Regions from separate parts of the Streptosporangium sp. H16 genome, predicted to be linked through region 2. Evidence: riboswitches for the same ligand, from Rfam matches in the RefSeq annotation. Region 2 holds a riboswitch; each other region holds the start of a gene.

Region 1 (9,939 bases), on a different contig from region 2:
GGTCGTCGTCAACGGTCCCAGCGCCATGGACGACCTCGGGGCGATCGCCGACGCCGCGCGCGACCAGGCCGCGAAAGCGGGATGATGAAGCTTTGAAGCCCCATCTGAACTACGAAGATATGGTGGACGATACAGGGATTGAACCTGTGACCTCTTCCGTGTCAGGGAAGCGCTCTCCCGCTGAGCTAATCGTCCTCGGGCGAACCAGAGCGGAAGACGGGATTCGAACCCGCGACCCTCACCTTGGCAAGGTGATGCTCTACCACTGAGCCACTTCCGCGTATCCGCTTCGGGTTTCCCCTCCGCGCTCGCACTACTTTACCGGATCCCTGGGGGTCCGATGGTCGTGCGTTGAGGTGGAGACGGGATTTGAACCCGTGTAGACGGCTTTGCAGGCCGTTGCCTCGCCTCTCGGCCACTCCACCGGCCGGGCCCCTGAGGACCCGCCGGAGCGGAAGACGGGATTCGAACCCGCGACCCTCACCTTGGCAAGGTGATGCTCTACCACTGAGCCACTTCCGCGTGACCCCCGGAAACGTTCCGGGGCACGTGAAAACTCTAGCGCCTCCGCAGGGCGGATGTGCGCAACCAGGCGGGCTGCCGAGATCCTCACCTGGTGACCGGCTGGACGTCGGAGGCCCGGACGAACATGATCCGGTGCCCGAACTGGATCTGCCGGTAGCGGATCCTGCCTGTGACGACATGGTGCTCGGACGGGTCGAAGGCGGCCGCCCTGAGGTAGGAGGCCCGCGCCGTCGCGTCGGAGCTGTACGCCTGCCCGGCGGGTATCGAGTACTGCAGCGGGGTCAGGGTCTGTACGGGAACGCCCCCCGGGTAGGCGGGCGCCTTCGGGTAGGCCCTGCCGTACACCCTGACCGGGGAGCGGCCCGGCCGGGGCGTCACCAGGGGGCCGGACGCGCGTACGGAGGTGGGAGCTCCGGCCGGATCGTGGAACCAGGCCTTCTGGCCGAGGTACCAGATCGCGGTCCAGTCGCCCCTGCGCTCGGCGAGCGCGTACCGCTGGCCGGTGGAGGCGCGGGCGGCGTGGTCGTAGACGCTGTACGTGGAGCCGCCGGTGGGGTGCTTGCCGATGTCCCTGACCAGTGGCGCGGTGGCGGAGGGGCGCGTGCGCAGCCAGACCGAGGCGGCGCCCAGGCCGCGGCACCCCCCGGCGCAGCCGGTGAATCCCGGGCTGTTGGTGTCGTAGTCGGGCCTGATCAGCACCGAGCGCGCGTCGTCGCCGCCCGAGGCACGCAGCGGCCTGCCGAGCAGCTCGAAGTAGTGGGCCCAGTCCCAGTAGGGGCCGGGGTCGTCGTGCATGCCGCCCACGGTCTCCGGGGTGGTGCCCGGCACATTGTCGTGCCCCAGGATGTGCGCCCGGTCGAGGGGGACGTCGTACTTGGCGGCGAGGTGGCGGACCAGCCTGGCCGACGCCCGGTACATCGCCTCGGTGAACCAGGCGCCGCCCCTGGCCAGGTAGCCCTCGTGCTCCAGGCCGATGGAGCGGGAGTTGACGTACCAGTTTCCCGCGTGCCAGCCGATGTCCCTGGCCCGCAGGTGCTGGGCGATGTGGCCGTCGGCGGAGCGGATGGTGAAGTGCCAGCTCAAGTAGGCGGGGTTCTTGACCAGGCGGGTCATCGCGTCGTAGCTCGTCTCCCCGTCGTGGATCACGATGTAGTCGATCCTCCGGGGGCCGGCGGAGCGGTCGTGGTTGCCGTACCCGCCGCCGGGGAGCCGCTTGTAGGCGGCCGGGAGCCACTCGCAGGAGACGCTCTTCGGGCAGTCGGGTCCCGGCGCGGGAGCGGGGGCGGGCCGCTGGGCGAGCATCATGGCGATCTTCGTGGCGGGAGTGGGGGCGGGCGCCGGGGTGGGGGTGGGGGCGGACCCTGCGGCGGGCACTTTGGCGGACCCTGTGGCGGGCACTGTGGCGGGCACTGTGGCGGGCACTGTGGCGGGCACCGCGGTGGGCTTGGTGGCGGGCGTCGCGGGCTTCGCGGTAGGTTTCGCGGGCTTCGCGGTGGGTTTGGTGGCGGGTTTCGCGGCGGGCCTCGCGGCGCGTACGGCGCGCACGGTGGCGGGTGCCAGGGTGGGCGCGGGGGCGCGGCGCTGCGCCGCGGGGGCGGGCGGGGCGGGGGGTGCGGACAGGGCCGGCGTGGCGGGGAGGGTCACCCGCTCGCCGTCGCCGGTCACCCGCGCGGCACCGGCCCGGATCGTCGCGTAGACCTCGTCGGCGAAGGACAGCGCCGCCTCCTCGGCCGCCGCGCCCCTTTGCGGGGCGCCGGGGTAGCGGGCCACGGCGTCGTACCAGCTCGCCGGATCGTCGCCGGAGCCCTCGCCGCCGGTGCGGCGCCGGTAGTCGGCGAGCAGCGCGGCACCGCCCATGATGTTGGCGGAGGCGTCCTCGCGCAGCCGGTCGGGGGACAGGCCGGTGAGCTCCGAGGCCCGCCGCAGGGTGTCCTCCGGCGGGTCCGCCGCCATGGGGGGAAGGGCGATCACGCGCGGCCGGGTCTCGTCGCCGCGCGGGTCCTCCCCGGCGCCGTGGGGGTGCCCGGGTTCGGCCCGGCCGTCGATCAGGTGCATCGGGCCGTACCCGGCGGAGACGCTGGGCAGCCCGTCGTGGCCCTCCCAGCGGGACTCCAGGTAGGAGACCGCGAGCAGCACGCTCTCCGGCACCCCGTATCTCCGTGCCGCCTCGGTGAAGGCGGCCTGCCTGCCGGACCGTGCCACCGCTCCCGTCGCCCTGGCGGCCGGCGTCGTGGTCCCGGCGGGGGCCGGGTGGGTCTGGAGCCGGGTGGGCCGGTCCCCGGGGCGTGCCGCCTGCGCCGGGACGACCGAGGCCAGGGCGACCGAGGCCAGGACGGTGAGAGCGGCGACGACGGTGGTCCCCGGCAGGCGGCGCATAGCGGTTCCTCCCCCTCTGGTAACTACCTAGAGTTATCAGAGATTACCGACTGTCGCGCATTGCGGCGGGGTTGAGATGTTGAAGAGATTCTCTGCCCGAAATCGGGCAGGAAACTTGGTGTGTTCTCTCCCGGATGCGTATGGTCCTGCTCTGTGTCCACGGCACGGAATCCGCACGAGGATCTGATCACCCACCTGACCCGGACGAGCGCGCTCGGTCCGGGCGAGGCGGCGCGGGTCGTCGCGGACGTGCTGGCCTACTTCTCCGAGCCCGTCGACGAGTTCGTCCGGCGGCGCCACGCGGAGCTCAAGGCCAGGGGGCTGGTCAACGACAAGATCTTCCCCAAGGTCGCCGCCGAGCTGGCGGTACGCCGTGTCGCGGCACCCGAACTCTCCCTGCGACAGCTTCGCCGGATCGTCTACGGGTAGCGGACGGCGGCACCCCGATCGTTTATGGACAAAGGAGCGGATACATGTGCGGAATCGTGGCCTACGTAGGGCCCAAGGACGCGGCACCCATCCTGCTGGAGGGCCTGCAGCGTCTTGAGTACCGAGGCTACGACTCGGCCGGGGTGGTGGTGTCCAACAAGGGCCTCAAGATGCGCAAGGTCAAGGGCCGGGTGGCCGACCTGGCCGCGGTCGTGCCCGCGCGGTTCAAGGGCGGCCTGGGCATCGGCCACACCCGCTGGGCCACCCACGGCGCGCCCAGCGACGTCAACGCCCACCCACACCTGTCCACCGACGAGCGCATCGGCGTCGTGCACAACGGCATCATCGAGAACGCCGACGAGCTGCGCGCCAAGCTGGAGGCCGACGGGGCGATCTTCCTGTCGGAGACCGACACCGAGGTGCTGTCGCACCTGATCGCCCGCACGGTCAAGGAGGCCGACTCGCTGGAGGAGGCCGTGCGGACCGCGCTCAAGCGGGTCGTCGGCACGTACGGGATCGCGGTGATCGACTCCGAGCGTCCCGGCGAGGTGGTCGTGGCGCGCAACGGCAGCCCCATCGTGCTGGGCATCGGGGAGAAGGAGATGTTCGCCGCGTCCGACGTCGCCGCGCTGGTCCGCTACACCCGCCAGGTGGTGCACCTGGAGGACGGCGAGATCGCCGTGCTGCGGGCCGACGGGTTCAACACCTTCGCCAGCGACGCGCGGGAGACGGCCAAGGAGACGCTGACCGTCGACTGGGAGGCCGGGCACTACGACACCGGCGGCTACGAGCACTACCTGCTCAAGGAGATCTCCGAGCAGCCCGACACAGTGGCCAGGACGCTGCGCGGGCGGCTGGACGACCGCTTCCACATCGCCCACCTGGGCGGTCTCAACATGGACGCGCGGGAGACCCGCTCGTTCCGCCGGGTGAAGATCATCGGCTGCGGTTCCGCGTACTACTCGGGCCAGATCGGCGCGCAGCTCATCGAGGAGCTGGCGCGCATCCCGGCCGACGCGGAGCCGGCCAGCGAGTTCCGCTACCGCAGCCCGGTGGTGGAGGCCGACACCCTGTACGTGGCGATCAGCCAGTCGGGGGAGACCTACGACACCCTCGCCGCCGTGCAGGAGCTCAAGCGCAAGGGCGGCAGGGTGCTCGGCATCGTCAACACCGTGGGCAGCGCGATCGCCCGCGAGTGCGACGGCGGCGTCTACCTGCACGCGGGTCCGGAGGTCTCGGTGGCGAGCACCAAGGCGTTCACCTCGACCGCCGTGGCCTTCGCGCTGCTCGCGCTGCACCTGGGCCGGGTGCGTGACCTGTCTCCCGCCGACGGCCGCAGGATCTGCGACGGCCTGCGGAGGCTGCCGGACCAGATCAAAGAGATCCTGGCGCTGGAGCCGCAGATCAAGGAGCTGGCGGGCAAGTACGCCGAGTCGCCGAGCATGATGTTCGTGGGCCGGGTCAGGGGTTACCCGGTGGCCCGCGAGGGCGCGCAGAAGCTCAAGGAGATCTCGTACGTGCACGCCGAGGCGTACCCGGCGAGCGAGCTCAAGCACGGGCCGCTGGCGCTGATCGGCCCGGACATGCCGACGGTGGCGATCGTCCCCGACGACGAGCTGCTGGACAAGAACCTCACCACGCTGGGCGAGATCCGCGCCCGGGGCGGCCGGGTGCTCATGGTGGGCCACCGCACGGCCGACCCCAAGCTGGCCGACGACTGCGTCGTGGTGCCCAAGAACGAGACCGAGCTGGACCCGATCCTGCTGTCGATCCCGCTCCAGCTCTTCGCCTACCACGCCGCCGTGGCGCTGGGCAGGGACGTCGACAAGCCCAGGAACCTGGCCAAGAGCGTCACGGTGGAGTGAGACCCTCTACCTCTCTGCCCCTCGCCCCCTGCTTTCGCGCCCCCGTCCCCGGCCGGCCGGGGACGGGGGCGCGCTTTCCCGAACCCCCGCGAGACGGTCGTCTCCGATATCCGGATTTCCAGTGTTTTTCCGGTGATCCGTGCCCGAATGCGGATCACTGGAAGTTCCGGCATACCCCACTTCATCACAGAAAGTGAGGGGAAAGTAACCTATGGTATAGGGGGTTCTTGGGGGAAGGGGCGCTTATGCGCCGTAGGGGGTTTTTCGCACTGGCGGCGGGGGCCGTGGTGGCCGCGGGGTGCGGCGCGGACGGCGGCGCCGATCCGGAGGTGAAGCGCCTGTTCCTTCTCGAGCCGACCGCCGACGGCCACGGCTGGGACAGGATCGCGGGCAGGCTGGCGACCGTCCTTGTCCAGTCGGGACTGGCGCGCACCGCCATGGCCGTCGAGCGGGCGGGGGCGCTGGGCTCCGCCCCGCGCGACGCGTTCGGCGCCTTCCGCGGACCCTTCGCGCGCGAGGGCAGGCTGCTCGTCACCGCGATGCCGATGGTGGCCGCCGCGGAGATCGCCAACACCGCGGCCGTGGTGAACGCCGCCACCCCCATCGCCCGCCTGGTCGGCGACTGGGCGGTCCTGGTGGTCCCCTCCGGCTCCCGCCTGCGCACCTTCGAGGACTTCGTCGCGCGGCTGCGGCACGACCCGGCGGGGCTGACGGTCGGCGGCCGGTCGGAGGGCGGCTCCGACCACGTGCTCTACGGCATGATCGGCAAGTGCCTGGGGGTGGACGCCCGGCTGCTGGAGTACGCCGGATACCTCGCCCCCGAGGACGCCGCCGAGGCGCTCCACGTCGGCCGGGTGGCGGCCCTGCTGGGATCGGCGCGCGCCCTGCGGCCCGAGATCGCCGCGGGCCGCCTGCGGCCCCTGGTGGTCTCCTCCGGCGGCCGGATCGACGGGATCGACGCGCCGACGCTCATGGAGGTCGACGTCCGCCTGGAGTACAGCGACTGGTGCGGCCTGCTGGGCCCCAAGGGCATGAGCCAGGGGGACCGGGGCGCCGCTATCGCCCTGTGTGACAGGATCGACGCCGCGCCGCGCTGGCGTGCCCTGTGCGCGTCCCACGGATGGAGCCGGGTCTACCTCAGCGGCGACGAGTTCCGCCAGTGGCTTTCCACCGAGACGGGCCGCACTCGCGGCGTGCTCCACGAGCTCGGACTGTTGAAGTCCTCCGACACAACCTGTTGGGGCAGTTGCGTCCGGCGCCCCTAGATGTAGGATCCTGCTCGTTGCTGGTTCGCCCCGCGAGGGGCGAGGCAAGAGGGAACCCGGTGAGATTCCGGGACTGCCCCGCAGCGGTGAACGGGAACGAAAGCCGTTATCGAGCACTGGGTGAACCATGCCTGGGAAGCGACGGCCGGTAGGTGTGTGCGATGCGCCCGTGAGTCCGAAGACCTGCCGGTGACGTGAACGTCCAGGGCCTCGTGGGAGGGTCCGCGGAACGAGGCGATCCGGCGTGCCCGGGATCGCTCGCGGACGCGTGCCCATCCGGCGGAGCCGTACGGGGAAGTCCGATCGAGCGAGGGGCACTACGTGACACAGGCATTGGCGGGGACCGCGGCGGGGACCGCGGCGGACGACCGCAGGCTGGCGATCGACGAGGCGGCCGCCCGGGTGATCACCGATCCCGAGAACTCCAGGGTCGCCGCCGCGATGCTGGCCGAGCTGATCGCCGACGAGGCCGCCGAGCACGGCGTCCGCGACTTCTCCGAGTCCATCGCCGCGACCCACGAGGCGGGGCTGATCCAGGACAGGCTCGCGGAGTTCGTGGCCGCCCACGCCGGGGTCCTGGACGCGCTGGCCGACCCGGAGGCCGACGCCAGGTTCGAGTACTTCGGGCTGCGCACCGTCTACGACCGCTACCTGCTGCGTCACCCGAGGACCCGCAAGGTCCTGGAGCGCCCGCAGCACTTCTTCCTCCGGGTGGCCTGCGGCCTGTCCGAGACCGTCGAGGAGGCCGCCGAGCTGTACGCGCTCATGGCCACCTTGTCCTACCTGCCCAGCTCGCCCACGCTGTTCAACTCCGGCTCCCGCAGGCCCCAGCTCTCCTCGTGCTTCCTGCTCGACTCGCCCCGCGACGAGCTGGAGTCCATCTACGAGCGCTACGGGCAGGTCGCGCGGCTGTCGAAGTACGCGGGGGGCATCGGGATCGCCTGGACCAGGGTCCGCTCGCGGGGCTCGCTGATCCGCGGCACCAACGGCCACTCCAACGGCATCGTGCCCTGGCTGCGCACGCTCGACTCCAGCGTGGCCGCGGTCAACCAGGGCGGCCGGCGCAAGGGCGCGGCCTGCGTCTACCTGGAGCCCTGGCACGCCGACGTCGAGGAGTTCCTGGAACTGCGCGACAACACCGGCGAGGAGGCCCGCCGCACGCACAACCTGAACCTGGCCAACTGGATCCCCGACGAGTTCATGCGCCGGGTCGAGGCCGACGGCGTCTGGTCGCTGTTCGACCCCAAGGAGGTCCCGCACCTCACCGATCTGTACGGCGCCGCGTTCGACGACGCCTACCGGGCCGCCGAGGCCGAGGGCCGCTTCACCCGGCAGATCCCCGCCCGCACCCTGTACGGGCGGATGATGCGCACGCTCGCCCAGACCGGCAACGGCTGGATGACCTTCAAGGACGCGGCCAACCGGACCTCCAACCAGACGGCCAGGCCCCAGAACGTCATCCACCTGTCGAACCTCTGCACCGAGATCCTCGAGGTCACCGGCGACGCGGAGACCGCCGTCTGCAACCTCGGCTCGATCAACCTCGCCGCCCACCTGTCGGCGGACGCCGGGGAGGCCGTCGACTGGGCGCGGCTGCGCGCGACCGTCGGTACCGCCGTGCGGTTCCTCGACCGCACCATCGACCTGGGCTTCTACCCGACCCCCGAGGCGGAGGCGGCCAACCGGAAGTGGCGCCCGATCGGGCTCGGCGTGATGGGCCTGGCCGATGTGCTGTTCACGCTGCGGCTGCCCTTCGACTCGCCGCGCGCCCTGGAGCTGTCCACCAGGATCTCCGAGGAGATCGCGCTCGCCGCCTACCGGACCTCCTCCGACCTGGCCGTGGAGCGGGGCCGCCACCCGTCGTACGAGGAGACCAGGGCCGCCGCCGGGGTGCTGCACCCCGACCACTACGGGGCGGCGGGGTCCGCGGAGTGGGCCGAGCTCAGGGAGCGGATCGCCGGGACCGGCCTGCGCAACTCGCTGATGATCGCGATCGCGCCGACGGCCACGATCGCCTCCATCGCGGGCTGCTACGAGTGCATCGAGCCGCAGGTCTCCAACGTCTTCAAGCGCGAGACCCTCTCGGGGGAGTTCCTCCAGGTCAACCGCTATCTCGTCCGCGACCTCCAGGCCCGCGGCCTGTGGACCCCGCTGATCCGCGACGCGATCAAGCGCGCCGACGGCTCCGTCCAGGACATCCCGGAGATCCCCGCCGACCTGAAGGCGCTCTACCGTACGGCCTGGGAGCTGCCGCAGAAGGCGCTGATCGACCTGGCCGCCGCGCGCACCCCGTACATCGACCAGTCGCAGTCGCTGAACCTCTTCATGGCCACGCCGACCATCGGCAAGCTCTCCTCGATGTACGCCTACGCGTGGAAGTCGGGCCTCAAGACCACCTACTACCTGCGCTCGCGCCCGGCCACCCGGATCGCGCAGGCCACCGTGGCGGCGCCGGTCGCGCGGGCCGTCCCCGACCCCGAGGCGATCGCCTGCTCCCTGGAGAACCCCGAGTACTGCGACGCCTGCCAGTAGCCGTCCCGGCTCCTCGAAAAGAGTCTCCAGAAAGCTCCCAGAAAGGCATTCACCCGATGTTGCTCGACCCCGGCATGGATCTCACCCTGCGGCCGATGCGCTACCCCGAGTTCTACGAGCGCTACCGGGCCGCGATCCGCAACACCTGGACCGTCGAGGAGGTGGACCTCACCTCCGACCTGGCCGACCTGGCGAGGATGACGCCCGAGGAGCGCCACCTGATCAACCGCCTCGTGGCGTTCTTCGCCACCGGCGACTCGATCGTGGCCAACAACCTCGTCCTCAACCTCTACCAGCACCTCAACGCCCCCGAGGCGCGCCTGTATCTCAGCAGGCAGCTGTTCGAGGAGGCGGTGCACGTCCAGTTCTACCTGACCCTGCTGGACACCTACCTGCCCGATCCGGACGAGCGGGTCAAGGCCTTCGCCGCGGTCGAGCACATCCCCTCGATCCGGGACAAGGCGGAGTTCTGCTTCCGCTGGATCGACTCGCTCGGCGGGCTGACCCGGCTGGAGACGCGGGAGGACCGGCGGGCGTTCCTGCTCAACCTGATCTGCTTCGCGGCGTGCATCGAGGGGCTGTTCTTCTACGGGGCCTTCGCCTACGTCTACTGGTTCCGCTCCAGGGGCCTGCTCAGCGGCCTGGCCACCGGGACGAACTGGGTGTTCCGCGACGAGTCCATGCACATGGAGTTCGCCTTCGGCGTCGTGGAGACCGTACGGGCCGAGGAGCCGGACCTGTTCGACGACAAGCTCGCCGAGCAGGTCACCCAGATGATCGAGGAGGCGGTGGCCGCCGAGCTGGCCTTCGCGGCCGACCTGTGCGGCGACGGCCTGCTCGGGATGAGCGTGGACCAGATGCGCCGGTACCTGGAGTACGTGGCCGACCAGCGCCTGGTCAGGCTGAGGATGCCCGCCAGGTACGGCACGGCCAACCCGTTCGCGTTC
Region 2 (9,939 bases):
CGGGACGGCCAGGCCGGGCGCGTTTTCCGGCCGGGCGAAATTGATCAGAACGGATGGAGCTCGAAAAACCGCGAAAAGGCCAGACGCTGACATCCCTGGCTTTCAACACATCCCAAATCTTCGCCAATCATCACAAATTAGCTCGAACCAGCCTCGAGCCGTTTCCGGATGCTTCGGACCGGCTCGGACCAGCTCGGATCGGACCGGGCCGGGCCGACCCTGGGCGGACCGGTTCTGGGCGGGTCCGGTCCTGGGCGGTCCGGGGCCGGGAGAGGTCAGACGACCGGTACGCGGCGGCAGGCCTCGACGAACCTGGAGGCCAGCCGGGGACTGCCGACCCAGTGCAGGTGCAGGTAGGAGGCGGTGATCCGGCCGTCGGCGAACCCGTCGGCGCCGCCACGCCAGCGGAACAGCGGCCGGTCGGGGACGGGCTCGACCGCGGTGCGGTGGAACTCGTGGCCCCGGTAGCGCTCCCCGTCCCTGGTGAGCGGCGAGTCGCGGACGGCCACCGCGTCCCGGTAGCCGAGGGTGAGGGTGCCGGTCATCCTGGCCTCGACGTCGAGGACCCCGCACATCGGCCTGCCGTCCAGCTTCCTGGCAAGATACAGCAGGCCCGCGCACTCGGCCGAGATCGGCCCGTCGAACGCGGCGACCTGATCGCGCAACGGCTCGTTGGCCGACAGCTCGGCCGCGTAGACCTCGGGGAAGCCGCCTCCGACGACGATCCCGCGAGCCCCCTCGGGGAGGGTCTCGTCGACGAGCGGGTCGAAGGGGACGACCTCGGCGCCCGCCGCCGCCAGCAGTTCTGCCTGCTCGGTGTAGCCGAAGGTGAAGGCCTGCCCCCCGGCGACCGCGATCCTCGTGACGGGAGCGGCGGGCGGCCCCGGGCTCCACGGAACGGCGGTCAGCGGCGGTGCGGTACGGGCCAGGCGCAGGAGCTCCTCCAGGTCGCAGGAGGCGGCGACCAGGTCCGCGACGGCGTCCATGGCCCGTACGGCCTGGGTGCGGCGCTCGGCCGCGGGTACCAGGCCCAGGTGCCTGGAGGGGGTGGCGACGGCGTCGCTGCGGCGGATCGCGCCGAGCACCGGGACACCGCTCTCGGCGAGCGCCTCGCGGCAGATGGCCTCGTGCCGTTCGGAGCCGATCCGGTTGAGGATCACCCCGCCGAGCCTGATCCGGGTGTCGTAGGAGGCGAACCCGTGCACCAGCGCCGCCACGGAGCGGCTCTGCTTGGCCGCGTCCACGACCAGGACCACCGGGGCGCCGAGCAGCCTGGCGACGTGCGCGGTGGAGGCGAACTCGGTGGAGCCCGCGCCGTCGTACAGACCCATCACCCCCTCCACGACCGCGACGTCCGCCCCGGCCGCGCCGTGCAGGAACAGCGGGGCGACGAGTTCCTCCCCCACCAGCCAGGGGTCGAGGTTGCGCCCGGGGCGGCCGGTGGCCATGGCGTGGTAGCTGGGGTCGATGTAGTCGGGCCCGACCTTGTGCGGGGAGACCGCCATGCCCCGGCGGGCGAGGGCGGCCATCAGGCCGGTCGCCACGGTCGTCTTGCCCGCCCCGGAGGCGGGGGCCGCGATGACCAGCCGGGCTACCATTCGATGCCCTTCTGACCCTTCTGCCCGGCGTCCATGGGGTGCTTGACCTTGCCCATCTCGGTGACCAGGTCGGCGGCGTCGAGCAGCCGGGGGGCGGCGTCGCGGCCGGTGACGACGACGTGCTGGCCACCGGGGCGCCCGCGCAGGGTCTCGACCACCTCGTCGACGTCGATCCAGCCCCACTTCATCGGGTACGTGAACTCGTCGAGCACGTACAGGCGGAACGTCTCGGCGGCGAGGTCGCGCTTGATCTGCTCCCAGCCCTCGCGGGCGTCGGCGGCGTGGTCCTCCTCGCTGCCGGGGCGCTGGATCCAGGACCAGCCCTCACCCATCTTGTACCAGGAGACCGGCCCGCCCTCACCGGAGTCGCCGAGCACCCGCAGTGCCCGCTCCTCGCCGATGCGCCACTTGGCGGACTTCACGAACTGGAAGACCCCGATCGGCCAGCCCTGGTTCCAGGCGCGCAGGGCCAGGCCGAAGGCGGCGGTGGACTTGCCCTTGCCCGGTCCCGTGTGGACGATCAGCAGCGGCCGGGTGCGGCGCTGCCTGGTGGTCAGGCCGTCCTCGGGCACGCTGACGGGTTTGCCCTGCGGCATCGTCGCCCTCCTTTCACCGCCATGCGGCTCGCTGTCTTACGGCTCACTGTCTTACGGCTCACTGTCTTACGGCGCCGTGCCCTCACCGTCCTCGCCGGCCGTTCACCCTCACGCGGCGCGGTGCCCTCACCGTCCTCGCCGGCTCCTCGCGGTCACGCGGCGCCGCGCCGCTCACGGACCATCCCGGCCAGGTCGGTGAGGTCGTCGAGGCGTACGGTCTCCGCGCCCATCCGCGCCGCCAGCGAGGCGGCGAGGCCGAGGCGCACGTGGCCGCCCTCGCAGTCGACCACCACCCCCGCCACCCCGGCCAGCAGTCCCGCCGCGCGGCGGGACTCCTCGACGGTGCCCGAGGTGGCCCGCCCGTCGGTGACCAGGACCACCAGCGGGCGCCTGGACGGGTCGCGCAGACGCTCGACCCGCAGCACCTCGGCGGCCCGCAGCAGGCCGGCGGCCAGCGGGGTCCGCCCCCCGGTGGGGAGCTCGCGCAGCCGGGCCGCGCCGGCCTCGACGGAGGAGGTCGGCGGCAGGACCAGGTCGGCGCGGGCGCCTCGGAAGGTGACGAGCCCGACCTTGTCGCGGCGCTGGTAGGCGTCGAGGAGCAGGCCGAGCACCGCTGTCTTGACCGCCCGCATGCGCTGCCTGGCGGCCATGGAACCGCTTGCGTCCACCACGAACAGCACCAGGTTGCCCTCGCGGCCCTCGCGGACCGCCTCCCTGAGGTCGCCGCGCCGCAGCAGCAGTCCCGGCCCGCTCCTGCCCCGCGCGACCTGGTGCGGGGCGGCGGCGCCGACGGTGGCCCGCAGGTGGAGGGGTCCGGTGGGGCCCTCGGGGACCCGGGCCCCCGTGGTACGGCCCAGGGGCGTCCTGGCACGCGACCGGCGCCCCGGGGCTCCGGCGCCGACACCGGGGACGGTGAACAACCTGGTCCTGCCCCCGGGCTCGGCGTCGAAGGTCCGCTCGCGGGCCGGTGCTCCCCCGGCGATCTCCGGCGGTTCACCGGGATCCGCGGTGGAGGCGGCGGGCTCCCGCGTCCCGGGGCCGGGACCGTCCGGGACGTCCGGGACGTCCAGGGCCGCGGGCCGGGAGGCCTCCCTGTCATCGCGGCCGCCGGGAACGTCCGGGTCACCCGAGTCACCCACCTCGTCGGGGGCGGCGTCTCCGGTCTCGGGGCCGCCGTCGGGCGCGGGCCCGTCCGGGCCGCCGTCCGGGCCGCCGTCCGGATCGGTGCCCCCCGGGCCGCCGGAGTCGTCCGGGCCCTCGGGGTCGCCGGGGTCGTCGGGGATCTGGTCCAGGAGATCCTGGAGCTTGGACTCGTCCAGGCCCGGCGCGTCGAAGGGGTCGCGGCGGCGGCGGTGCGGGAGCGCGAGCCTGGCCGCCTCCCGTACGTCGTCGGCGGTGACGGAGGTGCGGCCCTGCCAGGCGGCGTGCGCGATCGCCGCACCGGCGGTGACCAGGTCGGCCCGGAGCCCGTCCACCTCGAACCCCGCGCAGACGGTGGCGATCCTGAGCAGTGCCGCGTCCGGCAGGACGACCTGGGGAACCCTGGCGCGAGCCTCGGCGATGCGCGTGGCCAGTGCCCGTTCCTCGTCCACCCAGGCGGCGGCGAAGGCGTCGGGGTCGGCCTCGAAGGCCAGGCGGCGCCGGACCACGTCCACCCGCTGGGACGGTTCCCGCGAGGCCCGGACCTCCACGGTCAGCCCGAAGCGGTCGAGCAGCTGCGGGCGCAGCTCCCCCTCCTCGGGGTTCATCGTCCCGACCAGCAGGAACCGGGCGGCGTGCCGTACCGACACCCCCTCGCGCTCGACGTAGCAGGTGCCGAGGGCGGCGGCGTCGAGCAGCAGGTCCACCAGGTGGTCGTGCAGGAGGTTGACCTCGTCGACGTACAGGACGCCCCGGTGGGCGCTCGCCAGGAGGCCGGGTTCGAAGGATTTCACGCCCTCGGTGAGGGCTCGCTCGATGTCGAGGGAGCCGACGAGGCGGTCCTCGGAGGCGCCGACGGGCAGCTCGACGAGGCGGGCGGGCCGCGCGGCGCCGCCCCGCGCTCCACCGGACCGCACGGCGCCGCCCCGCGCTCCACCGGACCGCACGGTGCCGTCCCGCGCGGCGCCCGACCGCACGGTGTCGGATCGGGCTCCGCCGGACCGGGTTCCGCCGGGCTGCGCGACGCCGGGCTGAACGGTGGCGGGCGGGGTGAGCCGGTCGCCCGGTTCGGTACGGCCCTCGTGCGGCCCGTCCGGGCAGCCGGGGTCGGGGGCGGCGGGGTCGCAGGAGAAGCGGCAGCCGGTCACCACCTCGACGGGCGGCAGGAGCGCGGCCAGCGCCCGCACGACCGTGGACTTGGCGGTGCCTTTCTCCCCCCTGACCAGCACTCCCCCGACGCGGGGGGAGACCGCGTTGAGGATCAGCGCGAGTTTCAGGTCCTCCAGCCCCACGATCGCGGTGAAGGGATAGCGGGAGTCACGCACCTTCGGGTTCTCCTGTCCGTCTCGTCGAATCAACGGGTCGCTGGGCGCTCGAACCGTCATGGGAGGTAGCTGAGCCGCCAGCGCCCGCCGCGCCCGGTGAGCGTCACGCGGGCCAGCGGCGCGACGTCGACGCGCCAGAAGGCCTGGGCAGGGGCGCCGAGGGCGTGGACGACCGCGGCGCGGATGACCGCCGGGTGGGTGACCGCGACGGCCCTGCCGGGTGCGCGGACGGCGAGCCAGCCGGACACCCTGGCCAGGAGCGCGGTGACCGGCTCCCCGCCGTGCGGCGCCGCGCCGGGGTCGCCGAGCCAGGAGGCGAGCGCCTCGGGTTCCGCGGCCTCGACCTCGCCGAGCGTCATCCCGCTCCAGCGGCCGTAGTCGCAGTCGGCCAGCAGCGGGTCGTGCTCGGCCCGCAGGCCGAGCGCCGCCGCCGTCTGGACGCAGCGCAGCTCGGCGGGGCAGGCCGCGGGACCCGGACCGAGGTCCCGCGCCATCCCCTCGGCCCGGCGCAGGCCGCGTTCGTCGAGCGGTTCGTCACCCGGGAACGCGGCCCGTACCGTCGCCGAGGTGGAGGCGTGGCAGACCAGGAGCAGGCGGGTGACCCCCGAGGGGGTCGTCACACCGGGCCGCGCCTGCGGGCGGCGAAGGCGAACAGCGCGCCGACGCCGGCCCAGAAGACCACCTGGGTTCCCATGGAGGCGACCCGGAAGTCCCACAGGAGGTCGGCGGGGAAGCCCCGGGGCACCTCCGAGATTTCCGGCATGAGGATCCAGGCCGCGACGACGGGGACCAGGAAGGTGGCGCCCGCCGACAGCCAGCGCACCCACGGTTCGCTCCGCGAGGCGTAGCGGTGGGCGGCGGTGCCGGCGGCGACCGCGAGGATCCCGATGACCACCGCGACCAGGTACAGCACAGTGCGCTGGCCGATGGTCTCCGGGTCACCGACGGCCGGCGGGTTGGCGGGATATTTCATGAATGGGATGAGGACGATGGCGATGAACGCCGCGGTGGCGAGGGTGACCGCGAGCACCGGCTCCGATCGGGGTCCCACCCGGCCGCGTACGGCCGCGTAGACGAGGGAGAACAGGCCCCCGACCGCCAGGCCGTACAGGCCGAGGGCGAGGAAGAGCCCAAAGCGCTGCCCGTCCCTGCTGACCAGGGCCTCCTCCTCGTCGTGGGAGTGGGCCGCGGCCCCGGTGTCGTCGTGTGATCCGGCCGGGGAGGCGGCCGCGGCCGCCTCCTCCAGCGCGATGGCCCGGTCGATGCGCGGTTCGCCGACGGTGTAGGCGAAGACGGCCGCGAGCAGCCCTGCGAGCAGTCCGACGACGAGGCCCCGGACGATGAGTTTGGTGATCACCTGTGGCTCAGTGGCACGGCACGCCGAGCAGGTGACGCCCGTCGTGCATGAGTTCGTGCAGGTAGTTCCCCGCCTGTGAGATCGCTCCCTGGTCGAAGGTGACCAGGTAGGCGAGGAGCAGCAGCACCGGTGCGGCGAGCAGCCAGCGGGTGAGCGAGGGCCATGGGATGGGCTGGGTGTGCGGTGCCGAGATCTGGCTCACGGCCACCTCCTCCGGGATTACGCGTCCCTTTTCGTAGGTCGGTGGCGGCCGAGTGTGACCTGGCTTCCGGCTCCTGGGAGCCGGTTACAGTGGCGCGACCGCACCGGAGTCTCACCGGATTTCCCTCGCACCGCCACAAAGCACCCGGAACGTATCCCGGTTCTCCGTCCCCCGTCAATCCGGGTGTCCGGTTCGACGGGCTCCGGCCGTCACGGGGTCCGGGCATGCCGAGGCATGACGAGGCATGACGAGGCATGACGAGGGGGGAGGTGGCCCGGCCGGCCACCTCCCCCCTCGCGGGAGTCACTGCTCGCCGGTCAGCGCCGTCACCAGCTCCGCGGCGGTACGGCAGCGGTCGAACAGCTCGCCCACGTGGGCCTTGGTGCCGCGCAGCGGCTCAAGGGTGGGGACGCGCTGCAGCGACTCGCGGCCGGGGATGTCGAAGATGACCGAGTCCCAGGAGGCCGCGGCCACCGACTCGCTGTACTGGCTCAGGCAGCGGCCGCGGAAGTAGGCCCGGGTGTCGTTGGGCGGCACCTCGATGGCCCGCTGGACCTCTTCCTCGGTGACCAGGCGCTGCATGCGGCCCCGGGCGACCAGCCGGTTGTACAGGCCCCGGTCGGGGCGGATGTCGGAGTACTGGAGGTCGACGAGCTGCAGGCGCGGGTGCGACCAGGGAAGGCCGTCACGGGTGCGGTAGCCCTCCAGGAGCTCCAGCTTGGCCACCCAGTCGAGCTCCCCGGACAGCTGCATCGGGTCCTCCGCCAGGCGGGTGAGGACCGACTCCCAGCGCTCCAGGATGTCCTTGGTGGGCTCGTCCAGGCCGTTGGCGCTGCGCTCCTCGGCGTACTTGCGGGCGAGCTCCAGGTATTCCATCTGCAACTGCACCGCGGTCAGCTTGCGGCCGTCGCGCATGGAGATCTCGTACTTGAGCGTGGGGTCGTGCGAGACCGCGCGCAGGGCCTGGACGGGATTGTCCACGGCCAGGTCGCGGGTGAAGTAGTTGTCCTCGATCATGGCCAGGACGAGCGCGGTCGACCCCAGCTTCAGGTAGGTCGAGATCTCCGACATGTTGGCGTCGCCGATGATGACGTGCAGGCGGCGGTATTTCTCCGGGTCGGCGTGGGGCTCGTCCCGGGTGTTGATGATCGGCCGCTTGAGCGTCGTCTCCAGGCCCACCTCGACCTCGAAGAAGTCGGCCCGCTGGCTGATCTGGAAGCCCTCGCCCCGGGAGTCCTGGCCGATGCCGACCTTGCCCGCGCCGGTGACGACCTGCCGGGAGACGAAGAACGGCGTCAGGTGCCTGACGATGTCGGCGAACGAGGTGGCCCGGCGCATGAGGTAGTTCTCGTGGCAGCCGTAGGAGGCGCCCTTGTTGTCGGTGTTGTTCTTGTAGAGCTGGATCGGGGCGTTGGCCGGCATCGCCGAGGCGCGGACCGCCGCGTCGTGCATCACCCGCTCGCCCGCCTTGTCCCAGATCACCGCCGCCCGGGGATTGGTGCACTCGGGCGTGGAGTATTCGGGGTGGGCGTGGTCGACGTACAGCCGGGCCCCGTTGGTGAGGATCACGTTCGCCAGGCCGAGGTCCTCGTCGGTCAGCTGGCTCTGGTCGGCCACCTCCCGCGCGAGGTCGAACCCCCGTGCGTCCCGCAGCGGGTTCTCCTCCTCGAAGTCCCATCGCGCGCGCCGAGCCCTCGCGGCCGAGGCCGCCAGATAGGCGTTCACGACCTGAGAGGAGGTCACCATCGCGTTGGCCCCCGGCTGTCCGGGCACGGAGATGCCGTACTCGGTCTCGATGCCCATCACCCGCCGTACCGTCATGCGCACCCTCTGTTCGTCAGGGACTGATTCTCTCCGTGGTATCTATTCCCGACCCTAGACCCTTCACTATGCCCGGTGGTCGGACAGTTATGGCACCGAAGCCTTTTCGCCCGTTGCGAGGGGGATCGAGGAGAGCGCGGGGAGCTGTGACGGGGACGGGGATGCGGCCCTTCTCCGCCTCCTGGACTTGACGAACTCCTGAAGCGGGCGCTCGGCCAACCGGTACACCAGGTAGGAGAACGCCATCGCGGCCAGCACGGTGACCAGCGCGGTCAGCGGGGGCGGCAGCACGTCCCGCAGCGCGGGGATGATCAGGACCGCGGCCGGGGTGTGGAACAGGTAGAGCGGGTAGGTGAGCGCGCCCAGGACGACCAGGCCGCGCCAGCGCAGCCACCCCAGCCAGCCGAGCGCCACCATCGCCATGAGCACGTAGAAGCCGATCACGGTGGCGGCCACGGCCCACTCGGGCACGGGCATCGCGGCGTAGCCGACGTTCTCGATCCGCCCGGCCACCCGGTCGATCGCCGCGTTCACCGCCAGGCCGCCGCTGATCCCGGCGAGGCACCACAGGACGAGCCTGGGGCCGAACTTCGTCATCAGGAAGAACGCCATGCCGCCGACGAAGTACGCCGCGTACTTGGGCATGACCACCAGGTCGACCCAGGCCTCCTCGCTCCCGGCGAAGAACCCGGCCGCCAGCAGCCAGACGCCCATGAAGGCCAGGCAGCGGTTGAGCGTCACCCCGACGATCACCAGGATCGAGATCAGCACGTAGAAGCGGAGCTCCACCCACAGCGACCAGTAGACGCCGTTGGCGTCGTAGACGCCGAGGGCCCGCTGGAGCATCGTGAGGTTGATCCCGTACTCGCCGAGGCTGAGCTTGGGGTCCAGGGCCGTGGCGGCGGTCAGCCCGTAGACCGCGGCGGTGACGGCCACGCTGACCCAGTAGGCGGGAAAGAGCCGCACCAGCCGGGAGAGGGCGAACGCCCCCAGGCCCCGCCCCCAGATGCTCATCAGGATCACGAAGCCGCTGATCATGAAGAACAGCTCGACGCCGAGGATGCCGAGCCCGGAGAGGGTGGAGATCGCCGGGAACAGCTCGGCCGGGCGGTCGCCCCACACCGAGGCGAAGGCGATGAAGTAGTGGAAGGCCAGCACCGCCATGGCGGCGACGAAGCGCAGGAGGTCGAGCTCGGCGAGGCGGCCGCCTCCCCAAGGCGCCTCGCGGGACCCCGCGCCGTTCACCGGGCGGCCGGGCCGGAATGTTCACGCACGCCACTTGGACGGCGTCTCGATCATTCGGGTTCCCTGTGACGGCCGTCTATTTCCGTTCACTTCAGGGACGGGTGTGAAAGGAGATACGGACTCGTAAGGACGAAAATGGATAAAATCGGACAAGGTTTATCGACTGTCGACGCCGCACCCTCGACGAGGGTTTCGGGAAGACGCCGGCGGCGCGGCCCCCGGGAGGGGAGCCGCGCCGCCGGTCACACGTGGTTACAGGTACTGACCGGTGTTGGCCACCGTGTCGATGGAGCGCCCGGCCTCGGTGCCCTGCTTGCCCGTCACGAGGGTACGGATGTAGACGATCCGCTCGCCCTTCTTGCCGGAGATGCGGGCCCAGTCGTCGGGGTTGGTGGTGTTGGGCAGGTCCTCGTTCTCGGAGAACTCGTCCACGCAGGCCGCCAGAAGGTGCTGGATCCGCAGGCCCTTCTGCCCGGTCTCCAGGAACTGCTTGATCGCCATCTTCTTGCCGCGGTCGACGATGTTCTGGATCATCGCGCCGGAGTTGAAGTCCTTGAAGTACAGGACCTCCTTGTCGCCGTTGGCGTAGGTCACCTCGAGGAAGCGGTTCTCCTCGCTCTCGGTGTACATCCGCTCGACGACCCGCTGAATCATG
Region 3 (9,939 bases), on a different contig from region 2:
TAGATGAGCGCCTCCTCGACCTGGCCCTCCCGCAGGTAGGGGGCGGCCACCGAGCGGGCGATGCTCCGGCCGTGGCGGGCGCTGTGGAAGGCGATCACATCCGCCTCGCCGATCAGGCGGGCGGCCTTGACGGTCACCAGTTCGGGGTCGCCGGGTCCGAGCCCCACGCCCCACAGCCGTCCGGTCACGTCGTCGCTCACTCTTCCTCGCTCGCGATCGCGTTGACCGCGGCGGCGGTCATCGCGCTTCCGCCCCGCCGTCCGTCCACGACCAGGTACTCCAGGTTCGCCGGGTGCTCGGCGAGGGCCTGCTTGGACTCGGCGGCACCGATGAAACCTACCGGGACGCCGAGTACGGCGGCCGGGCGGCCCGCGCCCTCCTCGACCATCTCCAGCAGCCGGAACAGTGCGGTCGGCGCGTTGCCGATCGCGACCACCGAGCCCTGGAGCCTGTCGCGCCACAGCTCCAGCGCGGCGGCGCTGCGAGTGGTGCCCAGTTCCGAGGCGAGTTCCGGCACCCGGGGGTCGCCGAGGGTGCAGATCACCTCGTTGCCCGCGGGCAGGCGCCGCCGGGTCACCCCGGAGGCGACCATCATGGCGTCGCAGAGCACCGGCGCGCCCGCGCGCAGCGCCTCGCGCGCCGAGGCCACCACACCGGGTGACCAGCGCAGGTCGCTCACCAGGTCGACCATCCCGCAGGCGTGGATCATGCGGACCGCGACCCGGGCGACGTCGGCGGGCAGGCCGGACAGGTCGGCTTCCGCGCGGATGGTGGCGAAGGAGCGGCGGTAGATCTCCGCGCCGTCGCGGACGTAGTCGATCACAGTTCCCCTCTGGCGGCCGCCAGCGCGGCCGCGGTCTCCTCGATGCCGGAGCAGGTCAGATCGGTGCCGTCCAGCTCCAGGCGGTAGCCGTCACCGGTGGCGACCACATCCGCGACCCGCCCCCTCGGACGGCCGCAGCGCCTGCCGCAGCCCGCCCAGTGCACGGGGAGCGTATCGGTGCCCGGCCCGTTCCCGGACGGCGGGGCCACGGACGGCCCGCTCCCGGACGGCCCGCTCCCGGATGGTGCGGCCGTGGGCGGCGGGACGGCGGGCGGCGAGGTCGTGCCGACGGCTACGGCGGTGGCCGCGTCGGCCTGGACGTCGGCCAGGGACTTGGCGCAGCCGGGGCGGCCGGTGCAGGCCGTCACACCGATCCACGGCGAGGCGGGGTCGACGACCAGCCCGGCGGCCTCCAGGCGGGCGGCCGTGCCCGCGACCTCGGCGCGGTCCAGGCCGGGCAGGACCACGCCACGCCACGGCGTGAGCCGGATCTCCCCGCCCGAGGCGGCGTCCGCGAGCAGCAGTGCCAGTGCGGAGGTCAGCCGCCCCAGCGGGATCGCCACCCCGAGCGCGACCCGCGCGCCCCCGTCTCCGGTGTCGCCCCCGGTGCCGCTCGCGGGCCCCGTCTCTCCTCCGGCGCCGGTTCCGCTCCCCGTCCCGTCCGCACTCCCGATGACGCCGACCGGCCCGAGGGTCACGACCCGCGGTCTCACCGGGGCGAAGGGCGTCGTGCCGGGAACCCCGAGGGCGGCTCGCACGCGGGCGGCGATCAGGGAGGGACCGTCGGGGAGTTCGGCGATTCGCCAGGCGGTGACGTCCCGGGTGGCCAGCTCGTCGAGGAACGCCTCGGCGGCGGCGAGCAGGGCGGTCACGGCTCCGGTGAGCGGGACGCGCAGGCCGGTGTCGGTCCCGGCGAGGATCAGCGCGGCCTCGTCCGGCCCCGTGAGCAGGATCCCGGCGTCCGCGCCCAGACCGGCCACGTCCCCCCGGCCGTCGTCGAGGGCGAACATGAACCGCCCCGGCAGGGCGGCGAGGGCGGGGCGGGCGCACAACCGCCGGTCCAGCTCGCCGATCAGCGGTGTGACGTCGGCGATCCCGCCGCCGCGCGGATAGCGCGGACGATCTGAGATATCCGTGATGTCCGGAGTGTTCGCACCGCTCGATCTGCTCGGTCCGCTCGGTCCGGCCGGTCCGCTCGGTTCGGCCGGTCTGCTCAGCCCGGTCAACGCGCTCGGCCCGGTCGGTCCGTCCAGTCCGGTCGGTCCGTCCAGTCCGGTCAGCGGGGAGGCGAGGATGTTGCGGATCCGCTCGTGCGTCGCCGAGGGCAGCAGGCCCGCCCTCGCCATCCGCGCGGCGAACCCGTTCCCCGTGCCGTCCCCCGTAACGCCGTCCGGATCCTCCGGGCCGAGGCCGCGCACCTGGACGTTCGCGCGGGAGGTCAGCTCGATGACGCCGCCGCCGTACGCCGCGGCGGCCTCGGCGAGTTCGCGCAGCTGGAAGGGGGTGAGACGGCCTCCGGGCACGCGGACGCGGGCCAGGCCGCCGTCCGCGGCGGCATGGACCTGAAGCGCCCCGGGACACGCGTCGAGTCGCGATCGTCCGGAAAAGTCGGCAATGGACACTCGAAGGATGCTAACGCCAGTTTCTTGCAACGAACCGGACTGCCGTAGTGTCATCGGTGGCGACGGCAAAGGGAGGAAGCCGGTGTGAATCCGGCGCGGTCCCGCCACTGTAACCGGGGAGCGAACCCCACCCGGGCCACTGTCCGACGACGGGCGGGAAGGCCGGGGTGAGCACCGATCCGGGAGCCAGGAGACTCCAGCCGTCGCGGCCGACGACGACCCGGGGCGAGGACCCCGAGGGAGGAAGCTCCGTGCGCTCTTCGCCGTTCCCCCGCGACACCGTGGCATCGCCGTTCCCCCGCCACACCGCGCGCTTTTCACGGTTGCCCCGCCATATCGTGGCGCCGTTCCCCCGCCACGCCGTGGCGCCCCTGGGCCGTACCGCCCTTCCTCTCCCGGAGTGTGGCGCGTGATCCTCCTGCTCTCGACCTCCGACACCGACCTGCTGAGCGCTCGCGCGAGCGGCGCCGGCTACCGGCTCGGCAACCCCGCCAGGCTCACCGCCACCGACCTCCCGCCGCTGCTGGAGGGCACCGACCTGGTCGTGGTACGCCTGCTGGGCGGGCGCCGCGCCTGGGAGGAGGGGCTGGACGCCCTGCTCGCCGGCCCCCGGCCCGTCGTCGTGCTCGGTGGCGAGCAGGCGCCTGACGCCGAGCTGATGGAGCTGTCCACGGTGCCCGGCGGGGTCTGCGCCGAGGCGCACGCCTACCTCGCCCACGGCGGCCCGGCCAACCTGACCGAGCTGTACCGTTTCCTGTCCGACACGCTGCTGCTCACCGGCCACGGGTTCGCCGCGCCCGAGCCCACCCCCACCTGGGGAACGCTGGAGCGCGAGGCCCGCGACCAGGAGGGACACGACGGTCCCGTCGTCGGAGTGCTCTACTACCGGGCCCACCACGTGGCCGGCAACACGGCCTTCGTCGAGGCGCTCTGCTCGGCGATCGAGGACGCGGGCGCGCGGGCGCTGCCGGTGTACTGCGCCTCCCTGCGCACCGCCGAGCCCGGCCTGGTGGAGGTCCTGCGTACGGTGGACGCCCTGGTGGTGACCGTGCTCGCCGCGGGCGGCACCCGTCCGGCGACCGCGTCGGCGGGCGGGGACGACGAGGCCTGGGACGTCGGCGCGCTCGCCGAGTTGGACGTGCCGATCCTGCAGGGCCTGTGCCTGACGAGCAGCCGGGCCTCCTGGGAGGAGAACGACGACGGCCTGTCCCCGCTGGACGCCGCCACCCAGGTCGCGATCCCCGAGTTCGACGGGCGGATCATCACGGTGCCGTTCTCCTTCAAGGAGATCGACGAGGACGGGCTCACCGTCTACGTGGCCGACCCCGAGCGGGCCTCGCGGGTGGCGGGCATTGCGGTGCGCCACGCCGCGCTGCGGCACATCCCGCCCGCCGAGCGGCGGCTGGTGCTGATGCTGTCGGCCTACCCCACCAAGCACGCCCGCATCGGCAACGCCGTCGGCCTGGACACCCCGGCCAGCCTGGTGCGGCTGCTGGCCGCGCTGCACGAGCGCGGTTACGACATCGGCGCCGAGGACGAGCTGCCCGGGGTGACCGGGCAGGACGGCGACGCGCTCATCCACGCGCTGATCGCCGCGGGCGGGCAGGACCAGGACTGGCTCACCGAGGAGCAGCTCGCCGGAAACCCGGTGCGCATCGCGGCGAGCCGGTACGCCGAGTGGTACGCCACCCTCCCGGCGGACCTGCGCGCCCGGATGGAGGAACACTGGGGCCCGGCGCCCGGCGAGCTGTTCGTGGACAGGTCGCGCGACCCGGAGGGCGAGATCGTGCTGGCCGCGCTGCGCTCCGGCAACGTGGTGGTCATGGTGCAGCCGCCGCGCGGCTTCGGCGAGAACCCCATCGCGATCTACCACGACCCCGACCTGCCGCCCAGCCACCACTACCTGGCCGCCTACCGCTGGCTGGCCGACGGCTTCGGCGCGCACGCCGTGGTCCACGTGGGCAAGCACGGCAACCTGGAGTGGCTGCCCGGCAAGTCGGCGGGCCTGTCGGCCTCCTGCGGCCCGGACGCCGCGCTCGGCGACCTGCCGCTCATCTACCCGTTCCTCGTCAACGACCCCGGCGAGGGCACCCAGGCCAAGCGCCGCGCGCACGCCACCCTGGTCGACCACCTCGTCCCGCCGATGGCCCGCGCCGACAGCTACGGGGACATGGCCAGGCTGGAGCAGCTCCTCGACGAGCACGCCTCCATCGCGGCGATGGACCCGGCCAAGCTGCCCGCGATCCGCGCCCAGATCTGGACGCTGATCCAGGCCGCCAGGCTCGACCACGACCTCGGCGTCGCCGACCGCCCGCACGACGCCGAGTTCGACGACTTCCTGCTGCACATCGACGGCTGGCTGTGCGAGGTCAAGGACGTCCAGATCCGCGACGGCCTGCACGTGCTGGGGGCCGCCCCCGAGGGGCGGCCGCGCGTCGACCTGGTGCTGGCCATGCTCCGCGCCCGGCAGATGTGGGCGGGCGGCGAGGCGCTCGTCGGGCTGCGCGAGGCCCTCGGCCTGGCCGAGGACGGCAGCGCCGGGCGGATCGGCGTCGACGAGGCCGAGACCCTGGCCCGTGCCCTGGTCGAGGCCATGGAGCACCGCGACTGGGATCCGGCGGCGGCGGGGGAGGTGACGGCCGAGGTCCTGGGCCGGACGGACGCCCCGGCAGGAGGCGCCGGTCCGACCGGCACGAACGACGCGCCCGGCCAGAGCGGCGCACCCGGCACGACCGGTTCGACCGGCACGAACGACGCGACCGGTCGGGCCGGCGCACCCGGCGCCGGGGGAGCGGCCGCCGCGCGCGGCGCGGATCCCGGGACGGTGGAGCGGATCCTGCGGTTCGCCGCCGTCGAGGTCGTGCCCAGGCTGGCGCGTACCACCGACGAGATCGACGCGATCCTGCACGCCCTCGACGGCGGTTACGTCCCGGCCGGGCCGAGCGGGTCGCCGCTGCGCGGGCTGATCAACGTGCTCCCCACCGGCCGCAACTTCTACTCGGTCGACCCCAAGGCCGTGCCGAGCAGGCTGGCGTGGGAGACCGGCCAGGCGATGGCCGACTCCCTGCTGGAGCGCTACCGCGCCGACACCGGTGACTGGCCGCGCTCGGTCGGGCTGTCGGTCTGGGGGACCAGCGCCATGCGCACCGCCGGGGACGACGTCGCCGAGGTGCTGGCGCTGCTCGGCGTGCGGCCGGTCTGGGACGAGGCCTCGCGCCGCGTCACCGGCCTGGAGCCGATCCCGGCCACCGAGCTGGGCCGCCCGCGCGTGGACGTCACCGTCAGGATCAGCGGCTTCTTCCGCGACGCCTTCCCGCACGTCGTGGCGATGCTGGACGACGCAGTACGGCTGGCGGCCGGGCTGGAGGAGCCCGAGGAGCTCAACTACGTGCGGGCGCACGTGCTCGCCGACCAGGCCGGGCACGGCGACGGGCGCAGGGCCACCATGCGGATCTTCGGCTCCCGGCCGGGGGCCTACGGGGCCGGGCTGCTGCCGTTGATCGACAGCCGCAACTGGCGCGACGACGCCGACCTGGCCGAGGTGTACGCGGTCTGGGGCGGCTTCGCCTACGGCCGGGGCGTCGACGGCGTTCCCGCCAGGCAGGACATGGAGACGGCCTACCGCAGGATCGCCGTGGCGGCCAAGAACGTCGACACCCGCGAGCACGACATCGCCGACTCCGACGACTACTTCCAGTATCACGGCGGCATGATCGCCACCGTCCGGGCGCTCACCGGGAAGGCCCCGGCCGCCTACATCGGCGACAGCACCAGGCCGGACGCGGTCCGCACCAGGACGCTCTCCGAGGAGACGTCCAGAATCTTCCGCGCCAGGGTGGTCAACCCCCGCTGGCTGGCCGCGATGCGCAGGCACGGCTACAAGGGCGCCTTCGAGCTGGCCGCCACCGTCGACTACCTGTTCGGCTACGACGCCACCACCGGCGTCGTCGCCGACTGGATGTACGACAAGCTGGCCGCGACCTACGTGCTGGACCCGGAGAACCAGGCGTTCATGGCCCGGTCCAACCCGTGGGCGCTGCACGGGATCGCCGAGCGGTTGCTGGAGGCGGCCGGCCGGGGCATGTGGGAGCACCCCGACCCCGCCATCCTGCGCGACCTCCAGGAGGTCTACCTCAAGTCCGAGGGAGACCTGGAGGACGGCGCCTGACCCACGGCCTCATCGGCCCCGCGCGGCCCGCCCTCGCGGCGGGCCGCGCGCCCGGACGGGCGTTCAGCCCAGGGCGTGGTCGAGGTTGAACGCGGCGCTGATCAGCGCGAGGTGGGTGAAGGCCTGCGGGAAGTTGCCGAGCTGCTCGCCGGTCTGCCCGATCTCCTCGGCGTACAGGCCGAGGTGGTTGGCGTACGTGAGCATCTTCTCGAACGCCAGCCGGGCCTCGTCCAGGCGCCCGGCGCGGGTGAGCCCCTCGACGTACCAGAACGAGCAGATCGAGAAGGTGCCGTCCTCGCCGCGCAGCCCGTCCGGGCTGACCGCGGGGTCGTAGCGGTAGACCAGCGAGTCGGACACCAGGTTCGCGCCGAGCGCGTCGAGGGTCGACAGCCACTTCGGATCGATGGGGGAGATGAACTTCGCCATCGGCATCATCAGCACCGAGGCGTCCAGGACGTCGTCGTCGAAGTGCTGGACGAACGCCCGCAGCTCCTCCGACCAGCCGCGCCGCATGATCTGCCGGTAGATCGCGTCGCGGGCCAGCTGCCAGCGCGGCGTGTCGGATGGCAGCCCGCGGCGGGCGGCCATCCGCATGGCCCGCTCGATCGCCACCCAGCACATCAGCCGCGAGTAGACGAAGTCCTTGCGTCCGCCGCGCGTTTCCCACACGCCCTCGTCGGGCCGGTCCCAGTTGTCGCAGACCCAGTCCACCAGGATGTGGACGTCGTCCCAGAGGGCGCTGGAGATCGGCTGGTGCCACTTGTCGTAGAGGTAGACGGAGTCGAGGAGGGCGCCGTAGATGTCCAGCTGGAGCTGGTCCACGGCGGCGTTCCCCACGCGCACCGGGGCCGAGCCCTGGTACCCCTCGAGGTGGGGCAGCTCGATCTCGGGCAGCTCGGTGCGCCCGTCGATGCCGTACATGATCTGCAGCGGGCCCGAGGGGCCGCCGCCGTCGCGGCTGACGTGCCGGGACAGGAATCCCATGAACGCCTCGGCCTCCTCGCCGAAGCCCAGCCGCAGCAGCGCGTACACGCAGAACGCCGAGTCGCGGATCCAGACGTAGCGGTAGTCCCAGTTGCGCTCCCCGCCGAGCTGCTCGGGCAGGCTGGTCGTCACGGCGGCCACGATCCCGCCGGTCGGCGCGTACGTGAGGAGCTTCAGCGTCAGCGCGGACCGGTGGACCATCTCCCGCCACCGGCCCCGGTACCTCGACGAGGACAGCCAGCGGCGCCAGTACGCCACGGTCGAGGCGAACTCCTCCTCGGCCTCCTCGATCGGGCACGCGCGCAGCGCCACGTCGTCGCCGAACCTGTCGAGGGCGAACACCGCGCACTCGCCCTCGTTGAGCTTGAACTCCGACCGCACGTCCTGGCCGTCCACCTCCAGGGTGGTGCTGGACGACAGGGTCAGCGACAGCGACGGCGACTCGAAGAGCGCCCGGCCCCGGTGCATGGTCAGGGTGTGGGACTGCCTGCCGTAGTCGAACCGCGGAGCCACCCGCGCCCGGAACGGCAGCGACCCGCGGACGCATCTCACCCGCCGGATCAGCCGGTGCCGGGCGCCGTCGCGCGTGTCGCCGACGATCGGCATGAAGTCCTGGATCTCGCCCACCCCGTCGGCGGCGGAGAAGCGGGTGATCAGCACGTTGGTGTCGGGGAAGTAGAACTGCTTGGTCCTGGCCGGGGTGGCCGTGCCCAGCTCGAACGATCCGCCCCGGACGGCGTCCAGGATCGAGCCGAACACGCTGGGCGCGTCGAAGCGCGGGCAGCAGTACCAGACGATGGTGCCGCCGGTGTCCACCAGCGCCGCGGTGTGCAGGTCGCCGATCAGCCCGTGGTCGGCGATGGGCCGGTATCCGGGGGCGCCCGCCGGGTCCTGACGAGCGGATTCCGCTGCTGTCATGTCGGCCTTCTCACGTCGCGAGCCGGGCATTACGCCCTCAAGCTACGTGCCCCGGACACCTGCCCGGTTCCGTCCCGCGTCAAGGAGTCGGCACGTTTCCCGCCGCCGACGGCAAACGACGGCAAACGACGGCAAAGGCCGCCCGATGACGGCCGCGTCACCGGGCGCGGGTGTCACCTCCGGACGGGAGCCGCGGCTCAGGCGCTCTCGGAGCGTCCCAGCCGCCAGTAGCCCATGAAGGCCACCGCCGAGCGGTCGATCCCGGCCTCCTGCACCAGGTGGCGGCGGAGCAGCTTGACCACGCCCGCCTCGCCCGCCAGCCAGGCGTACAGGCCGTCGCCCTTCGAGGCCTCGGGGACCTCCCAGAGGATCCCCTCGTCGACGTCGACGTCCTCCAGCGGGTTCGCGGCGCCGGGACCGGCGGGGGAGGCGGGCCCGCCGGTGAGGGCGCCGCCCGGCGCGGTGAGCGCGCTCAGGGTGTCGCGTACGGCCGGGATGAGCAGGTCGCCGTGGCGGGCCCCCTCGCGGGGCAGCCAGACGACCTCCACGCCGGGACGGACGTCCAGCGGGAGCGCGTCGGCGGCCTCGGGGACCTCCAGCAGCGCGGTGGCGCGCACGGAGCCGGAGAGCGACTCGACGATCGCGGCGATGGCGGGCACGGCCGTCTCGTCCCCGGCCAGCAGCAGGTGCGACGCCCCGGCGGGCGGGGCCCACTCCCGGCCGCCGACGGGGCCGGAGTAGGCGGCGTTGGGGCCGACCACCACGACCCGGTCGCCCGGGGTGACGCGGGTCGCCCACCGGGAGGCGGGGCCGCTCTCACCGTGCAGGACGAAGTCGACGTCGAGCTCGCGCAGCTCGGGCCGCACGGCCCGCGCGGTGTAGGTGCGGATCGGGTTGCGCAGCTCGTCGGGGAGCGCCCGCCACCGCTGGTACCAGTCGTCTCCGTCGCCCAGCGGGGTGATGCCGCCGTCCGGCAGCGGGAGGATGACCTTGATCCGCTGGTCGAATCCCTTGTCGGCGAAGCCCGCCAGGTCCTCGCCGCCGAAGGTGACCCGGACGAAGTTCGGGCTGAGCCGCGCCGTCCGCACGACCTCCGCCTGATGGCCGCGATAGGCCGGAACCTCCGCCGCGCGCTCCAGGGTCTGCTCGCTGCCCGCTGTCATCGTGCCGCCTTCACTGGGAAATGCCGTCCCCAGCAACTTAGCTTTGCCTAACCTTATTCGGCAACCTGGTGCGATCTCCGTTCTATCCCGGTCTCGGGTGATTCTGCTCGTACGGTCACGTGGCCTGCGCCGGTACGGTCACGCGGCGCGGGCCTCCTCGCCCTCGCGTGTCTCCCGCGCGCCGCGCCGCGCCTTCCCGCCGAGGTCCGGCCCGGGGGCGGGCCGCGTGCCGGTACGGCCGGGGGTCCCGGCGCCGTCGGC

The links. A riboswitch is a leader RNA that binds a small molecule or an ion and turns the genes downstream of it on or off. The one in region 2 is predicted to bind cobalamin.
Region 1: it holds a riboswitch for cobalamin, as region 2 does, so the genes downstream of both, ACTOQ2_RS26720 (ribonucleoside-diphosphate reductase subunit alpha) here and ACTOQ2_RS09080 (CbtB domain-containing protein) in region 2, are expected to answer to the same signal.
Region 3: it holds a riboswitch for cobalamin, as region 2 does, so the genes downstream of both, cobN (cobaltochelatase subunit CobN) here and ACTOQ2_RS09080 (CbtB domain-containing protein) in region 2, are expected to answer to the same signal.

Annotation. Positions count from the first base shown of each region.
Region 1 covers NZ_JBPXMD010000017.1:134,426-144,364, reverse strand. Annotated here, with positions in the region: gene ACTOQ2_RS26765 (hypothetical protein) at 1-85, shown strand, start outside; tRNA gene ACTOQ2_RS26760 (tRNA-Val) at 121-195, opposite strand; tRNA gene ACTOQ2_RS26755 (tRNA-Gly) at 209-280, opposite strand; tRNA gene ACTOQ2_RS26750 (tRNA-Cys) at 355-425, opposite strand; tRNA gene ACTOQ2_RS26745 (tRNA-Gly) at 451-522, opposite strand; gene ACTOQ2_RS26740 (N-acetylmuramoyl-L-alanine amidase) at 610-2,901, opposite strand; gene ACTOQ2_RS26735 (hypothetical protein) at 3,055-3,330, shown strand; gene glmS (glutamine--fructose-6-phosphate transaminase (isomerizing)) at 3,375-5,195, shown strand; gene ACTOQ2_RS26725 (tripartite tricarboxylate transporter substrate-binding protein) at 5,441-6,460, shown strand; cobalamin riboswitch at 6,465-6,665, shown strand; gene ACTOQ2_RS26720 (ribonucleoside-diphosphate reductase subunit alpha) at 6,782-8,992, shown strand; gene ACTOQ2_RS26715 (ribonucleotide-diphosphate reductase subunit beta) at 9,049-9,939, shown strand, end outside.
Region 2 covers NZ_JBPXMD010000004.1:221,655-231,593, reverse strand. Annotated here, with positions in the region: gene ACTOQ2_RS09105 (cobyrinate a,c-diamide synthase) at 276-1,598, opposite strand; gene cobO (cob(I)yrinic acid a,c-diamide adenosyltransferase) at 1,592-2,194, opposite strand; gene ACTOQ2_RS09095 (magnesium chelatase subunit D family protein) at 2,347-4,659, opposite strand; gene ACTOQ2_RS09090 (histidine phosphatase family protein) at 4,716-5,279, opposite strand; gene ACTOQ2_RS09085 (CbtA family protein) at 5,276-6,016, opposite strand; gene ACTOQ2_RS09080 (CbtB domain-containing protein) at 6,024-6,218, opposite strand; adenosylcobalamin (AdoCbl) riboswitch at 6,235-6,368, opposite strand; gene dop (depupylase/deamidase Dop) at 6,522-8,039, opposite strand; gene ACTOQ2_RS09070 (acyltransferase family protein) at 8,127-9,284, opposite strand; gene arc (proteasome ATPase) at 9,537-9,939, opposite strand, start outside.
Region 3 covers NZ_JBPXMD010000050.1:27,375-37,313, reverse strand. Annotated here, with positions in the region: gene ACTOQ2_RS40570 (precorrin-2 C(20)-methyltransferase) at 1-188, opposite strand, end outside; gene ACTOQ2_RS40565 (precorrin-8X methylmutase) at 197-823, opposite strand; gene ACTOQ2_RS40560 (precorrin-3B synthase) at 820-2,445, opposite strand; cobalamin riboswitch at 2,492-2,664, shown strand; gene cobN (cobaltochelatase subunit CobN) at 2,855-6,613, shown strand; gene ACTOQ2_RS40550 (glycoside hydrolase family 15 protein) at 6,677-8,515, opposite strand; gene ACTOQ2_RS40545 (siderophore-interacting protein) at 8,713-9,678, opposite strand; gene ACTOQ2_RS40540 (CHAP domain-containing protein) at 9,817-9,939, opposite strand, start outside.